3 linked regions of the Cohaesibacter sp. ES.047 genome follow. The protein of the gene in region 1 interacts with the protein of each later gene in a pairwise test. Links are inferred from orthologs where the notes say so. Each region holds a gene or a part of one and is shown on either strand. Other genes may lie near its edges. The genes, in order: CPH65_RS19620, CPH65_RS03775 and CPH65_RS20245.

Region 1 (5,968 bases):
CGGCTGTCAAAAAAGGCCTGATATTCCTGCGCATTCTCCGATGTCATGCGCAGGAAGTTCGACACGACCGGATCGATGACCCGCACCACGAAAAGATAGGCATCGCTGAATTCGTCAAGACGCAAGATTCCGGCGACAAGGTTGGAATCCCCAAGCGCGATCAACTCTGGCTCGCTACGGGCTCGTTCGAGCAATTCGGGGGTCGGCATTCTGGGCAAGGGCTGATCAAGTCGGCTCGGACTCGCCATCATCTCCTTGCCATCTCCGCTGACGATGAATGCCGCAGGAATGCCGCGAATGCGCGCCTGACGGGCGAAGATGGCCCGGAACCGGTCTTCGGCCAACAAAAAATAGGGCTCGGAGTCGTTCAACGCCCGTCCCATCCCGAGCAGTTCGTTGCGCAGAACGCGGGCATGTTCCTTGGTGTAAGCGGTTGCGACCGTCTGCGAGCTGTTGATGATCGCCATGGTGCGCGATGAAAACCAGCGATCAAGACCGCGATCAAGGGTGATAGACGCGAAAATGGCCACCAGCACAGTCGGCACGGTCGCAACAAGGGCGAACAACCCCATGACCCGAATATGCAGGCGCGCGCCGGCCTTGCCTTTGTGGCGGGCCAGAATGATGGAACTCGCTTCCCAAGAAATCAGAAACGCCAAGCCGACCAGAATGATGCCGTTGACGATCATTGCGATGCGAATGACATCATCGGTCGGTTCGATTGAGGTAAGACCGAGCAGAACCACAAATGTGGTAACGCCGGAGACAACCGCCAGAATGACGACAGCAAGACCAACCAGCCGCACCTTGCGCTGCATGTCCGGCATCTCGCCCACCATCGACAATCCTTCAGCGAGCAAACCCGTACGTCTGCCGCTCCGGTCACTTTGGCCGGGCTCTAAATCCTTTTCGGAACGATCATTCACGCGCAACACATCCTCTGCAAAGGGCCTGATCAAACGATTGAAGCAGGCCCCTCTATTGAACTGAAATGTTGCTTAAATGTGACAGCTATCGCAATGACTGTCCATGCCCCACAGTTTGTTGTGTTAAATTAGCCACATCAAACCGGGAAAAATCGCCAAAGTCTGCCGGTCAGGCACCCCGCACCACCTGAATATCCAGATCCTTTATCTTCTTACGCAGGGTATTGCGGTTGAGTCCCAACAACTCCGCGGTCTTGATCTGGTTGCCCTTGGTCGCGGCAAGCGACGTGCAAATCAGGGGATATTCGATTTCACGCAGCAGTCTGTGATAGAGACCGGGGGGCGGCAAGCTGTCGCCGAATTCCTTGAACAATTGCTCCAGATAGGATTCCATAGCAGCAGCCAGATTCTGGACCTTCTGCTCTGGCTGAACATCCGTGGTCAGACTGATCTGATTGAGCTCATTTTCGATCTGCGCTGCCGTGATTGTTTCTTGTGGGTAAAGCGCAGCAAGACGACGCACCAGATTCTCAAGCTCGCGGACGTTGCCCGGCCAGCGATAGCGCAGCATGACATCAAGCGCATCTGGCTGGATGGTCTTGACCGGCAAGCCCTCGCGTTCGCCGACAGCGAAGAAGTGCCGCATCAGATCCTTGATATCCTCGGACCGCTCGCGCAAAGGCGGCAAACGCATCGGAACCACGTTGAGCCGGAAAAACAAATCCTCTCGGAACAGGCCCTGATGAATGAGGGACTGAAGATCCTTGTTGGTTGCGGCGATAATGCGCACATTCGTCTTGATCGGCGTGCGTCCGCCGACAGTGGTATATTCTCCCTGCTGCAGGACGCGAAGCAGACGGGTCTGCGCTTCCATCGGCATATCGCCGATCTCATCGAGGAACAAAGTCCCCCCTTCAGCCATTTCGAACTTGCCCGCCGAGCGACCAAGCGCCCCGGTGAAAGAGCCTTTCTCGTGGCCAAACAACTCCGACTCAATAAGGTCCTTGGGGATCGCCGCCATGTTGATGGCCACAAATGGTCCCTTGCGGCGTTTGCCATAATCATGCAAGGCCCGGGCAACCAGCTCCTTGCCCGTTCCGCTCTCGCCGGTGACCATAACCGTGAGATCATTTTGCATCAGGCGCGCCAGCATCCGGTAGATGTCCTGCATCGCAGCAGAGCGACCAATCAACGGAATATCCATGCCGTCGTCTTCGGTCGTCTTAAGGCTCGGGCGTGGCTCGGACAGCGCTCGTCCGGCAATGTTGATCAGTTCCTTGAGGTCGAACGGCTTGGGCAGATATTCATAAGCACCGCGCTCGGACGCCTTGATCGCCGTCATGAACGTGTTTTGCGCACTCATCACAATGACTGGCAAATTGGGTCTGGTTTTCTTGATCCTTGGCAGAACATCAAAAATATTCTCATCCGGCATCACGACATCGGTGATCACAAGATCGCCTTCCCCTTGTGAGATCCAGCTCCACAAGGTCGTCGCGTTGGATGTCAACCGAACCGTATATCCGGCGCGGGACAGCGCCTGATTGAGCACGGTGCGGATGGCAGTATCATCATCAGCCAGCAGGATTGTCCCTTTGGTCATGGTACAATCTCCTATTATAGTTCCATGTCGCTGGGTGGCAGCATGACGCGGAAAATGGTTTGACGGCCAGTTCCGTCATACTCAATCACACCTCCATGATCGCCAATCAGCTTGGCAACCAGAGCCAGTCCCAGACCGGATCCGTTCGTCTTGGAGGTGACAAAGGGGTCGAACAGACAATCTTCGATTTCCTTGGGAATGCCCGGCCCGTTGTCCTTGACGCAAATTTCAAGCGGCAGGGATGTTTTCTCGGTCGATCCTGGCACCTGAATGCGGATGCCGGGACGAAATGCAGTGCTCAGAACAATCTCAGGTCCGGGTACTTCCAACACGGCTTCTGCAGCGTTCTTGACCAGATTAAGGAAAACCTGAACCAGTTGATCCTGATTGGCATGCACGAAAGGCAGGGACGGATCATATTGTTCCCCGAAGTGGATGCGGTCGCCGAATTCAGCCTGTGCCAGCTTCTTGACCCGATCAAGCACCACATGAATATTGACGGCCTCTCGCTCAACGGGGCGTTGGTCGGAAAAGACCTCCATACGGTCGATCAATCGGACGATCCGGTCTGTCTCGTCAGTGATCAGCCTCGTCAATGCGCGGTCATCGTCGGACACCGAGCTCTCGAGCAGCTGGGCAGCACCGCGAATGCCCGAAAGCGGGTTCTTGACTTCGTGGCCGAGCATGGAGGCAAGGCCCGTAACGGAGCGAGCCGAATCCCGATGGGTCAACTGCCGATCCATCTTGTCTGCAATCGTGCGCTCCTGCAGCATCAGGGTAACAGCGCCCGTGCGATCCTGTACCGGTGCGGCATAGACATCCACCACCTTGTCTATTCCGATGCGCGGATTGGAAATATCGACCCGATATTCATTCACCGGCGCAAGTCGCTCTCTGGCCTGATCCACCAGAGCCAGAACGGGGCTACCAAAGGGAAGAAGCGTTGTCAGCTTTTGCTTGGCAAGAACCGCCGCGCTTGTCTGAAAGAAAAACTCCGCCATATCGTTGGCCGCAACCACATAGCCGTCCCGATCAATCATGACGATCGGGTGCGGTAAGGCACTGAGCATCAGTTGATAGGGAACGTCCTTGGGATTGCTGCGTCTTGGCTTGTCATTCATGCTACCTGCCTCGCCGCAGCCAAATCGAAAAAGTCGCGCAGCCCCGCGCGAACGCGTTCCGGTTCATTTGCGGTCAAAATTGTCTTTTTCAGATCGGCCAGTTCGGAGGAATAATAGCCGGTCCGTTCAATTTGATAATCCATATACCACCCCAGATGTTTGCGGGCGCAACGCACGCCCACCACGTCCGGATAATAGTCAATCATTCGGTCATAATGCTCGAGCACGAGAGGGAGCAAAGTCTCTCCTTCGGGCTCGTCAAGCTTTTCCCCGGTCGCCAGATAGTGCGCCACATGACCCGGCAGCCAGGGGCGCCCGTAGGCACCGCGCCCCACCATCAGCCCATCGGCACCCGACTGGCCGAGAATTTCCATGCTGTCCGCTTCACTCATTACATCGCCATTGGCAATGACCGGAATGGACACGGCCTCTTTTACGGCGTGGATCGCAGTCCAGTCAGCCGTTCCCTTATAGAACTGGTTGCGGGTGCGTCCATGGATGGTGACCAGCGCAACACCGCTCTCTTCAGCTCTGCGCGACAACTCCGCCGCATTGTGGGATGCATCGTCCCAACCCAGTCGCATCTTAACGGTGACAGGCACCGACACCGCGCCGACAACCGCATCGATCAATCTCAGCGCCTGATCCAGATCCCGCATCAACGCCGACCCCGAATAACCTGAAATGACCTTCTTGGCCGGACACCCCATATTGATATCAATGATCGAGGCCCCGGCGCCTTCACTCAGGCGTGCTGCCTCGCCCATCCAGTCCGCTCTGTTACCGGCCAATTGAACAGCATGGACCTCAAGCCCCTGCCCTTCTGCCCGAAGGCGCATTTCTTCCTTGCCAACAGCAAAGGCTTTGCTGGCAACCATTTCGGAAACCACAAGCCCGGCTCCGAATCGACGCGCAAGGGTCCGAAACGGCACATCCGTGATACCGGACATGGGTGCAAGAAAGACGCCGTTTGGAACGACGACGGGTCCGATAGCAAGGCTGGAGGCGGCCTTATGTAGGGAGCTGGACTTCATAAGGAGGTCATCTTTCAAGGCATTCTTCAAAAACAGTATAGAGATGCCTAATAAATGTGCAAGGGAATTTAGTGTCTACAATTTGGTCATTAACACCCTTTGTGCACGCATGCGATCTCACATGGGCAAAAGCGGCTCAGATTGCTTTGGCAAAAAACAGGAATTTTCAATTGGTCAATTCCCAAACAGACCGCCCCCTGCTAAAGCAATGAGCATGGTGGTAATCCAGAATGATCTGCCAAACGCAAATGGATCCGCCCTTAAAGCAAAAGCACAAACGCACAAGGATGGCAACGAACATCATGACATGCGCCGCAATCATCGTGGCTGCCGGAGTTGGCAACCGCGCCAAGCGAAGCAGCGACACTGTTGCCAAACAATATGTCCGAATTGCCGGAAAACCGGTCCTTTGCCACACGCTGATACCCTTCCTGGAATCAGAGGATATCGATTTCGTCAAAGTGGTCATCGCCGAGGGGGACAGGTCGCTTTATGATTGTGCCATCGAGCCGCTGCTGTCCGATTATCCGGAAAGCCTTCTGAAAGCCAAACTCCTGCCGCCAGTCATAGGCGGGGACACGCGACAATCATCCGTCCTGAACGGCCTTGATGGTCTTGCCGATCACAAGCTGGACAACGTTCTTATCCACGATGCCGCCCGCCCCTTTGTCACCAGACAAATTCTGAGACGCTGCCGCAGTGCCCTGCAACAGCACAAGGCCTGCCTCGTCGCCACCCCGGTCACCGATACTATCAAGCGCGTATCGCAAGACGGCGTGATCGAGGCAACAATCGACCGCTCGACACTCTGGGCAGCCCAAACACCACAAGGCTTTCATTTCGACTTTATCCTTGAAGCCCATAGGCGCGCCGCCCAATCCGTCACCGCCGCATTCACCGATGACGCAGCCGTGGCCGAATGGGCGGGTCAGCCCGTTCGCATTGTAGAAGGCAGCCCCAGCAACACCAAACTGACAAACCGGGAAGATCTAGACATGGCAGAACAGGCCCTTAGCGGCATCAAGCCCGCCACCCAACCTCTGACCGACGCAAGAATGGGCACGGGATACGATGTTCACGCCTTCGAGCCGGGCGACGGCGTGATCATCGGTGGTATATCCATCCCCCATGACCAAAAGCTCAAGGGGCATTCGGATGCCGATGTCGGCCTGCATGCCATCACCGATGCGTTGCTGGGCGCCATAGCAGATGGCGATATCGGGACCCATTTCCCGCCCTCCGACCCCAAATGGAAGGGCGCATCCTCGGATCTTTTCCTCAAGG
Region 2 (5,968 bases), 3.4 Mb from region 1 along the record:
GCCAATCGGACGGGCGCGCATGACCACACCGGGGCTGAGCTGGGCATCGCCCACGACGAGCACGTCGATCGGGTCGCCATCGTCGGCAAGGGTGTTCGGGATGAAGCCATAGTCGCAAGGATAGGCCATGGGGGTGAACAGGAAGCGGTCCACAAAGACGGCACCGGAATCCTTCTCGACTTCATATTTTACAGAAGAACCCTTTGGCACTTCAATCACGACAAAGATGTCTTCCGGTGCGTTCTTGCCGGCAGGGATTTCGCTGATATTCATGGCTGCAACTCCAATTGGGGCCTGATGCTCGTCCGGCCCGATTGCAATAAATCGGACAGGGTTGGACCCGACCAATTGCATGCCAACCCCACGTCGCCATGCAATGGTCGATTGTTGTTGCCGGTTTAGGGTTTCTTTGCCGTGAGTGCAAGACAAACCTTTGATCTAGCGACGCGTCTTTCTTTGCTGTGCCGGATCAAGCGCCTGTAATTTTCCGTATAAATGCGTTGATCTTCAAAATTTTAGTGATCGGCTCTGTGCAAATTTTAAGTATTTATTGGAACCTTTTTCGGGCTTAGCGCGTCATATAAGCGAGGGCGATGAGGGAAAACACTGAAATCGCTTGGACTTTAAATATCAACTGATCAGTCGTGAGGATGAAAATGGTTGTTTTTGATCCGGTTAAGTTCATGGGGTTTGTCGCCGGTAGCTCTCTTTTGGGAGCGATTTTGCTTCTTGGCTCTCCGGCGCGATCTCAAGAGATGACGTCGCAATACAGCAAGGTCGAAACGGCACCGTGCATGACTCGCATCGTCGATGCGGAAGGCCAGCATTTGAAGCAGCTCTAAAGGCGGAGAGGGAGTTTCTTTGTGCTTGCGCGCGATCGCACCAACGCCGAGGATCAGGCGCTGGTTATCACCAAATACCAAAAGCATGACGATTGCATCGCTGGCTTGGTCGAAGCGACGGCCGAACCCGATGCCGAAAAATTGGTGAGGAATTTCGTCTGCGGTCAGGTTCAGGCCAAATGGAACAAAAAGACCGGCAATCTGGCGGACAGCATGCAGTTCTGAGTATACATAAACTGATGATCGAAAGCTGCGGCACTTAGGCCAGCAGCGAGTGGGGAGCCCTTGACCGGCTGCCCTTTTTTTATGCCTTCATGCCGTGACGTTGGCGCCGCACCGTTCTTTGCTTCTTGAAGCGATGTAGATCGAGCAAAAAGACAAAAAAAGAAACCCGCCGGTGGTTGCCGACGGGTTTCTCCCTCTGGAGCCCAGTTGTGGGCAAGTGAGCTTTGAGCGGAGGAGGTGATGGCCTCCGCTCTGCTCTTGTATCGCTTATACGCGCTGGCTGCCGTGGCCGAATTCCGGGTATGCTTCGACGCCGATTTCGGCTTTGTCGAGACCCATGTATTCTTCTTCTTCGGTAACACGGATGCCCATGACGGCTTTCAGGATGCCCCATACGATGAACGAGCAGACAAGGGTGAAGACGCCGTAGGAGACGACACCGATGAACTGGGTCACGTAGGAGGTGCCATCGTTGGTGAACGGAACAATCATGGTGCCCCAGATGCCAGCCAGAAGGTGGACAGGGATTGCGCCGACAACGTCATCGATTTTCAGCTTGTCGAGAAGCGGAACCGCAAAGACGACGATGGCTGCGCCGATGGCGCCGATGATGATGGCCTGACCAATGGTTGGGGTCAGCGGTTCAGCGGTGATGGCAACAAGGCCAGCCAGTGCGCCGTTGAGGACCATGGTCACGTCGACCTTCTTGTAGAGGATCTGCAGAAGGATCATTGCCGTGACGACACCGCCAGCAGCTGCCATGTTGGTGTTGGCAAAGATGCGGGAAACGTCGGTCACATCACCAATGGTGCCCATAGCGAGCTGGGATGCGCCGTTGAAGCCGAACCAGCCGAGCCACAGGATGAACGTGCCAAGGGTCGCCAGAGCAACGTTGGAAGCAGGCATCGGGTTCACGGTGCCATCTGCTGCGTATTTGCCTTTACGTGCACCGAGAAGCAGAGCACCAGCAAGAGCTGCCCAGCCACCAACGGAGTGAACGAGCGTGGAACCGGCGAAATCGGAGAAGCCCATTTCGGACAGCCAACCTGCACCCCACTGCCAGGACCCGGCGATTGGGTAGATGAAACCGGTCAGGACCACTGTGAAGATCATGAAAGGCCACAGTTTGATGCGCTCGGCAAGGGTACCGGACACGATGGATGCGGCGGTTGCCACGAACACCATCTGGAAAAACCAGTCAGATGCGGTGGAATAGCCGGTATCCAGAGCGTTGCCGCCAACCGCATCGATGCCATACATGAAGGAGAAGGAACCGATATAGCCACCATCAACGCCGGTGTACATCAGGTTGTAGCCGATCAGGTAGTACATGATGCCTGCAACGGAATACAGGGCGATGTTCTTCAGGCTCTGCATCGAGACGTTCTTGGTGCGAACCAGACCGGCTTCGAGCATTGCGAAACCAGCGGCCATCCACATGACGAGGAAGCCACCGATCAAGAAGAGCAAGGTGTTCAGAATATATTGAGTATGACTAGCAGCTTCGCCGGTCGCGGCTGCTACTTCGGCAGCTGGAGCGGCGGCGTCCTGTGCAAGGGCCGGGCCCGCCACAAAGGCAGCTGCGCCAACAAGAAGGGCAAGGGTTACTTTTGACATAGGGTTGTCCTTGATTTTTCGCTTCTACTTGACTGGGATTGGCTTAGAGCGCGTCGGTGTCGGTTTCGCCGGTGCGGATGCGCATGACATGCTCAAGAGAGGTGACGAAGATCTTGCCATCACCGATCTGGCCGGTGGCCGCTGCCTTGGAGATGGCTTCAATGGTCTTTTCAGCCTTGTCCGATGTAACGGCAACTTCGATTTTGAGTTTGGGAAGGAAGCTGACCGAATATTCGGTCCCGCGATAGATTTCGGTGTGACCCCGTTGACGACCAAAGCCTTTGACTTCCGTCACGGTCAGGCCTTCAATGCCTTCAGCGGACAGCGCTTCGCGCACGGCTTCTAGCTTGAATGGCTTGATAATGGCGATAATGAACTTCATGGCACTCTCTCATGTCCCTCATTGGGTTTCTTTTTTGACGATACCTCCCCAAATGTCAGGCGAATTCGGGTCGGGCTTTTTCGTTTCATCCCCCTTGCTCTTTCAAGAGCCGTGCCAATTTCAGTAACTTTTTGTTAAGCTACTGAAAACGCGTTGAAATCGGGAATTTGAGTTTGGAAATGTGGCTTGCTTGATAATTGTGCAACGACCAATTTTGACTAAAAAACGCTCAAAAAATATAAATTGCACAATTTTTGTCCAGTTAAATGCCTCGATTTTCAAATCATGGCCCGGTGGGGAGTCATTTCAAGAGTTTAAACTGCTCAAGCTTTGGGCGATATGGTTAATTCGTCTGGCGAGCGTCCGTCTGCAGTGCCACTTATATGCTCACTTTGCGAATTAGTCCTTCCTGAACAGTAGAGGCGACCAAAACCCCGTCGCGGCGAAAAATGGATCCGCGATTGAAACTGCGCGCGCCGCCGGCCCATGGACTGTCCTGGGAATAGAGCAGCCATTCGTCCGCCTTAAAGTCGGCATGAAACCACATGGCATGGTCAAGGCTTGCTGCGCTGATGTCCTCGTGGAATACCGAGCGGCCATGGGCAAACAGCGATGTGTCGAGCAGGGTCATGTCGGAGGCATAGGCCAGAGCGCATTTGTGAATGGCCGGATCATCTGGCAGTTTTGAGGTTGTTCGAACCCAAACATGCTGGATCGGATCGAGCTTCTTGTTGGTCGTGTAATGCTCGATATTCACCGGGCGCAATTCGATGGGCCGTGTGCGCCGGAAATAGCCTTTGATGTCATCCGGAGCCTTGGTCATCAGCGCCTCAAAGACGTCTTTTTCTGTGGCGAGGTCTTCCGGCGCGGGTACGTCAGGCATGCCCATCTGATGAGCAAAGCTTTCTTCCTTTTTATGAAAGGAGGCCGACATGGCAAAAATCGCCTCGCCATGCTGGATCGCCAGCACACGGCGCGTGACAAAGGACTGGCCGTCGCGCAGATTGTCCACTTGGTAGATGATGGGCGTGGTGGGATCGCCCGGTCGCATGAAATAGCATTGCAGAGAATGGGCGAAGCGATCCGGCGGCACTGTGCGCGATGCTGCAACGAGGGCCTGACCAATCACCTGGCCACCAAAGACCCGCTGCCATCCCTCCTTTGGACTTGTGCCCCGGAACAGATTTACCTCCAGTTGCTCCAGATCGAGAATGGAAAGCAGAGTGTCAATTGCTGAATTCATGTGAAGGTCCGTCGGCTTACTAGATAACGTGCTGGTTTAAAGACGTCACAGTCTCCGAATTGGCGTGTGATTGCAATTGGTCCGGAGTCGGAAATTAGGGGTATTGGGGTTGCCTGATAAGAACTTGTGCTTTCGCTTCTTCGTAGAAAGATGCATAAACTGAGGCGAAACGGAACTGACAGGCACCGGTTGGCCTGTCCGGAAAGGAAGACCGATGTCAACAAGCAAAGGCCAAGCGCACACCGAACCGATGGACCGTTATGATCTGGTGATTGCCGGTGGTGGCTATGTGGGCCTGTCGCTGGCACTGGCTGTCCGTCAGGCTGTCGACTTGTCGGTGCTGGTGATCGAACCGCAGCCCTTTGATGTGATGCGCAAGGATGAGCGCGCGTCAGCAGTGGCCGCTGCGGCTGGGCGAATGCTTGATGAACTGGGTGTGTGGCAGACCATCGAGCCGGACGCCGAACCCATTCGCGACATGATCGTTACCGACAGCAAGCTTCAGGATGTGGTGCGGCCGGTGTTGCTGACATTCGAGGGCGATACGGACAATGGCGAGCCCTTTGCACACATGGTGCCAAACGGTGTGATGGTGGGTGCCCTGCAGGATGCAGCGCGTGATGCCGGCGTCGAGCTCGTTGAAGCGGAGTCGGTGCGTGATTTTGTTGATGAAGAAGCGCGGGTGCTGATATCGCTTGCCTCGGGCAAGGTTATCGAGGCGGGGCTGTTGATTGCTGCGGATGGCGTGCGGTCGCGCCTTAGGGATCTTGCAGGCATTTCGACCGTCAAGGTCGACTATGATCAGGTTGGCATCGTGACCACCGTCGAGCATGAGCGGCCCCATGAAGGACGGGCGGTGGAGCATTTTCTGCCAGCTGGTCCCTTTGCCATTCTGCCACTCAAGGGCAATCGCTCGTCTCTGGTATGGAATGAGCGCACGAGCGACGCCAGACGCATGCTGGACATGGATGATTTCACCTTCGGGCTTGAGCTGGAACGCCGGTTCGGCAAGCAGCTGGGGGCGCTCAAGGAGCTTGGTCCCCGCAAGGGCTTTCCGCTCGGCATGACACTTGCGCGGTCTTATGTCGCGCCGCGCTTTGCCCTGATCGGCGATGCTGCACACGGTATTCATCCGATTGCCGGGCAGGGGCTCAATCTGGGTTTCAAGGATGCGGCGGCTCTGGCCGAGGTGATTGTCGCGGGCGCACGGTTGGGCGAGGATATCGGGTCGCTTACCGTTCTGGAGCGCTATCAGAGCTGGCGCCGGTTCGATGTGGTGCAGATGGGCATGACTTGCGATCTTCTCAACAGGCTATTCTCGAACCGCAGCGACGTGTTGCGTCATGTGCGTGATTTCGGGCTGGGTGTTGTCGAGCGGCTACCGGCCCTCAAACGCATGTTCATAGAGGAAGCCGCTGGCAATCGGGGTGATGTGCCGCGCCTGCTCAAGGGAGAGGCGCTGTGAGGCTGTCCACCGCGCGTGGTGTCAGTCTTCGAGCCTGCGGGCTTCGCTCGCCAGCATGATCGGCACGCCCTCGCGGATGGGATAGGCCAACTTGGCTGCCTTGCTGATCAGTTCCTGCGCGCCCTCGTCGTAGATGAGTGTTGTCTTGCTCACCGGGCAGACGAGAATTTCCAGAAGCTTGCGATCAACTGTTC
Region 3 (3,534 bases), 140 kb from region 1 along the record:
CGAAGCAGAGGTACGGGTTGGCGGACGGATCAGGGAAACGGGCTTCAACGCGTTTTGCTTTCGGGCTTTCAGTCCAAGGAATACGGACGCAGCCAGAACGGTTCCGTGCCGAGTAAGCGCGAAGAACCGGAGCTTCGAAGCCTGGGATCAGGCGCTTGTAGGAGTTGGTGGACGGGTTGGTGAAGGCGTTCAGGGTCTTGGCATGCTTCAGTATGCCGCCGATGAAGTACAGCGCTTCGTCGGACAGGTCAGCATATTTGTCGCCAGCGAACAGCGGAGCGCCGTCTTTCCAGATGGACATGTTGCAGTGCATGCCGGTGCCGTTGTCGCCATAGATCGGCTTGGGCATGAAGGTGGCGGTTTTGCCGTATGCCTGTGCAACGTTATGGATGACATATTTGTATTTCTGCAGTTCGTCAGCCTGATGGGTCAGGGAGCCGAAGATCAGGCCGAGTTCGTGCTGACAGGACGCCACTTCGTGGTGATGCTTGTCGACTTTCATGCCGAGTGCTTTCATGGTGGAAAGCATTTCGGACCGGATGTCCTGAGCGTGGTCGGTCGGGTTCACGGGGAAATAACCGCCCTTGATGCCCGGACGATGGCCCATGTTGCCGGTTTCATATTCGCTGTCGGTATTCCATGCAGCATCAATGGCGTCTACTTCGTAGGACACTTTGTTCATGCTGTTGGAATAGCGCACGTCGTCGAAGAGGAAGAATTCAGCTTCAGGACCCCAGTAGGACACGTCGCCGATACCCGAGGATTTCAGGTAAGCTTCCGCTTTTTCTGCGGTGCCGCGCGGGTCGCGATCATAAGCTGCACCGGTGTCTGGCTCAACGACGGTGCAGTGTACGCAAAGAGTTTTCTCGGCGTAGAAAGGATCGAGGTAGGCGCTGTTGCAATCAGGCATCAGCTTCATGTCAGAAGCTTCAATGGATTTCCAGCCTCCGATGGAGGAGCCATCGAACATCAATCCTTCTTCAAGGAAGTCTTCGTCTACCTGGTCTTCCATGACGGTGACGTGCTGCAGCTTGCCACGCGGATCGGTGAAGCGAATATCAACATATTTCACTTCTTCATCCGCGATCATCTTTACGATTTCAGCAGGTGTGCTCATTCCAGTATCCTTTACTGCCTGTTGACCGAAAGCCCCTTGTTCCAGCACTCCGTCATGCGGCATGTGCTCGGTTTCATGGGAGGACGCTCGGGTTTTACCTGTTGCTGTTGATTGGGTTTGATTTTTTTGGGTCTAGCGACCGATATTGCTCGGGAAAAGGTGTGTGATTGGTAGGGGACGCCTGCGGGCTGTACCCGTAGACGTCCGCATCCATCAGATAGCTTCGTCGCCAGTCTCGCCGGTACGAATGCGAATCGCCTGTTCCACAGAGGAAATGAAGATCTTGCCATCGCCGATGCGCCCGGTCTGGGCCGCTTTCTGGATGGCTTCGATTGCCTGATCGACCTGATCGTCAGAAAGAATGACTTCGACTTTGACCTTTGGGAGGAAGTCTACGACATACTCGGCGCCGCGATATAGTTCGGTATGGCCTTTTTGGCGGCCAAAACCCTTGGCTTCGATGACGGTGATGCCCTGCAGACCAACTTCCTGCAGCGCTTCCTTCACTTCATCAAGTTTGAAGGGTTTAATGATTGCCTCAATCTTTTTCATAGCTGTTAGCTTCCCCAATTGCTGCCCTAGGGCGCCCTGTGCGGTTTTTTGCCAAGGCCAATCTTTATGCGGCAGACCTTACGAGTGGTCGATTTTTTACTGGATGGGCGTTGTTTTCGATGCCAATCTGACGACGAAAGCCGATAGGGCCAACGTTCCAACCAGGTTGTGAAATTTTATGCATTCTGCGTGCCAATCCTGTCGGTGAAAATAAAAGCAGGAAACGTGCGGTTTCACCAGTGGAGTATGGTCGAATTATCAGGCATTTTGGGGAAAGCATGTGATGCAAAAATGTGCAAATGATTAATTTGTGAACAATTCTCTCGGTCGGGTATGGCATTGGCTGCCTCGCAATTGGATTGATTGTGCATCTCGGCGCCTGTGACGGGGCGCCTTTTGCATAATTTGAGGGCATTTTGGTCCGGTTTGATGTGGGCGGGGCTTTTTGAGCGAAATGACGCTTCTTTTTGGACTTGCTACCCTCATTTGCTGTGCTTGGTCTGTCTTTGGGGCGACGAAGATCACGAAGCGGGCAGCCTGCATTCTTTGTGTGCATATCGATGTAAATCGGCCTGAATGGATGCGTGGAGATTGTTCTGAGCTCGCGCTGTGGTTAGTCTCAAACCACCTCAAACTCTGCCATGTGGATCAATTTGGCAGCACATCTATAGGAGAGCGAGCTGATGGTTGAAGCGCTGGAGCATGTCGTGGAGATCCTCACGCCCGAGCAAATGGGCAAAGCTGATCAGCTCACAATAGAGAGTGGAACGCCCGGCATCGAGCTGATGCAGGTGGCTGGCAAGGCCGTGGCCGATGCCGCGATCGATCTCTTGGAGGAGAGGACCGGCTCGGGGGCTTCGGGTATGGTCTGCATCCTGTGTGGTCCGGGCAACAATGGCGGCGATGGATTTGTTGCCGCGCAATTGCTCGAGGAAGAAGGCTGGAGTGTCCTTCTGGGCTGCCTGGTTGATGTGGAGGAGCTGTCAGGAGATGCGCGGCTCGCCGCCGATGAGTGGGGCGATGAGGTGTTCTCGATTTCGCCGCGTCTCTGGGAGGACGCCGATCTGGTGATTGATGCCTTGTTCGGTGCCGGTTTGACGCGGCCAATCACTGGCGAGTTGGCCGAGATTGTTGATGCGCTCAACAAGAGCGGCTTGCCGATTCTCTCTGTCGATTTGCCCAGCGGTGTCGATGGGCGCAGTGGTCAGATCGGTGGAGCCGCTGTTCGCGCGGATGGCACGGTGACCTTTTTCCGCAAGAAGCCGGGGCATCTGCTCTATCCGGGTAAGGCCTCTTGCGGTCATGTGGATTGTGTCGATATCGGTATCAAGGACGAGGTTCTCGACGAGAGCGGCTCTTGTGCTTTGGAGAATGCGCCGTCCCTGTGGCTCGACAACTGGCCTGAAGCGCTGAAACCTCTGGCAAGTATCGCGTTGGGGCGGCTGGCTGATCACAAGTTTCATCGCGGGCATTGTCTGGTGCTGTGCGGCGATCAGTTTCACAGTGGGGCTGCGCGACTTGCAGCCCGTTCTGCCTTGCGGGCCGGCGCCGGGTTAGTGACTTTGGCGCCTCCCACCAATGCTGCGGCGCTTGTGGCCTCCTGTGTGACGGCGGTGATGGTCGAGCCTGTTGATGACGCGGATGCGCTTGACGCGGCGCTCGCACGCCGAAGCCATGATGTGATTGTTGCCGGGCCGGCACTCGGTACTGATAGTGGCCGCCGCCAGTTGCTCTATCGTACTCTGGAGAAGGATCTTTCGATTCTGATCGACGCCGATGCCATTAGTTGCCTGTCTGACGGGATCGAGGCGGGTGAGATTTCCCTTGCGATCTTGAAGGACAGCCCTGCCGCGCTTTCAGGCTGT

The links.
Region 2: the proteins of CPH65_RS19620 (region 1) and CPH65_RS03775 interact in binary tests that used the Escherichia coli proteins (3 or more experiments, as listed by UniProt). The link is inferred for Cohaesibacter sp. ES.047 from one-to-one orthologs.
Region 3: the proteins of CPH65_RS19620 (region 1) and CPH65_RS20245 interact in binary tests that used the Escherichia coli proteins (3 or more experiments, as listed by UniProt). The link is inferred for Cohaesibacter sp. ES.047 from one-to-one orthologs.

What each region holds. Positions count from the first base shown.
Region 1 is NZ_LT907844.1:4,277,584-4,283,551, forward strand. What follows is about bases 1,598-4,596. They hold CPH65_RS19620 (nitrogen regulation protein NR(II)), read right to left. Parts: upstream 3,651-4,596; coding sequence 2,544-3,650; downstream 1,598-2,543. Other genes in these bases: ntrC (nitrogen regulation protein NR(I)), read right to left, coding at 1,598-2,529; dusB (tRNA dihydrouridine synthase DusB), read right to left, coding at 3,647-4,596. Also shown: CPH65_RS19610 (PAS domain-containing sensor histidine kinase), read right to left, coding at 1-926; more of ntrC, read right to left, coding at 1,096-1,597; more of dusB, read right to left, coding at 4,597-4,684; CPH65_RS19630 (bifunctional 2-C-methyl-D-erythritol 4-phosphate cytidylyltransferase/2-C-methyl-D-erythritol 2,4-cyclodiphosphate synthase), read left to right, coding at 4,972-5,968.
Region 2 is NZ_LT907844.1:836,055-842,022, forward strand. Bases 1,398-4,396 are described here. They hold CPH65_RS03775 (P-II family nitrogen regulator), read right to left. Parts: upstream 3,067-4,396; coding sequence 2,728-3,066; downstream 1,398-2,727. Other genes in these bases: CPH65_RS03770 (ammonium transporter), read right to left, coding at 1,398-2,684; tesB (acyl-CoA thioesterase II), read right to left, coding at 3,446-4,309. Also shown: ppa (inorganic diphosphatase), read right to left, coding at 1-273; CPH65_RS03760 (hypothetical protein), read left to right, coding at 657-842; CPH65_RS03765 (hypothetical protein), read left to right, coding at 864-1,067; more of CPH65_RS03770, read right to left, coding at 1,335-1,397; CPH65_RS03785 (ubiquinone biosynthesis hydroxylase), read left to right, coding at 4,524-5,774; CPH65_RS03790 (Trm112 family protein), read right to left, coding at 5,796-5,968. UniProt on the Escherichia coli protein: Involved in the regulation of nitrogen metabolism. Regulates the activity of its targets by protein-protein interaction in response to the nitrogen status of the cell.
Region 3 is NZ_LT907844.1:4,417,299-4,420,832, reverse strand. Bases 1-2,818 are described here. They hold CPH65_RS20245 (P-II family nitrogen regulator), read right to left. Parts: upstream 1,670-2,818; coding sequence 1,331-1,669; downstream 1-1,330. Other genes in these bases: CPH65_RS20240 (NAD(P)H-hydrate dehydratase), read left to right, coding at 2,353-2,818; glnA (type I glutamate--ammonia ligase), read right to left, coding at 1-1,117. In the rest of the region: more of CPH65_RS20240, read left to right, coding at 2,819-3,534. UniProt on the Escherichia coli protein: P-II indirectly controls the transcription of the glutamine synthetase gene (glnA). P-II prevents NR-II-catalyzed conversion of NR-I to NR-I-phosphate, the transcriptional activator of GlnA. When P-II is uridylylated to P-II-UMP, these events are reversed.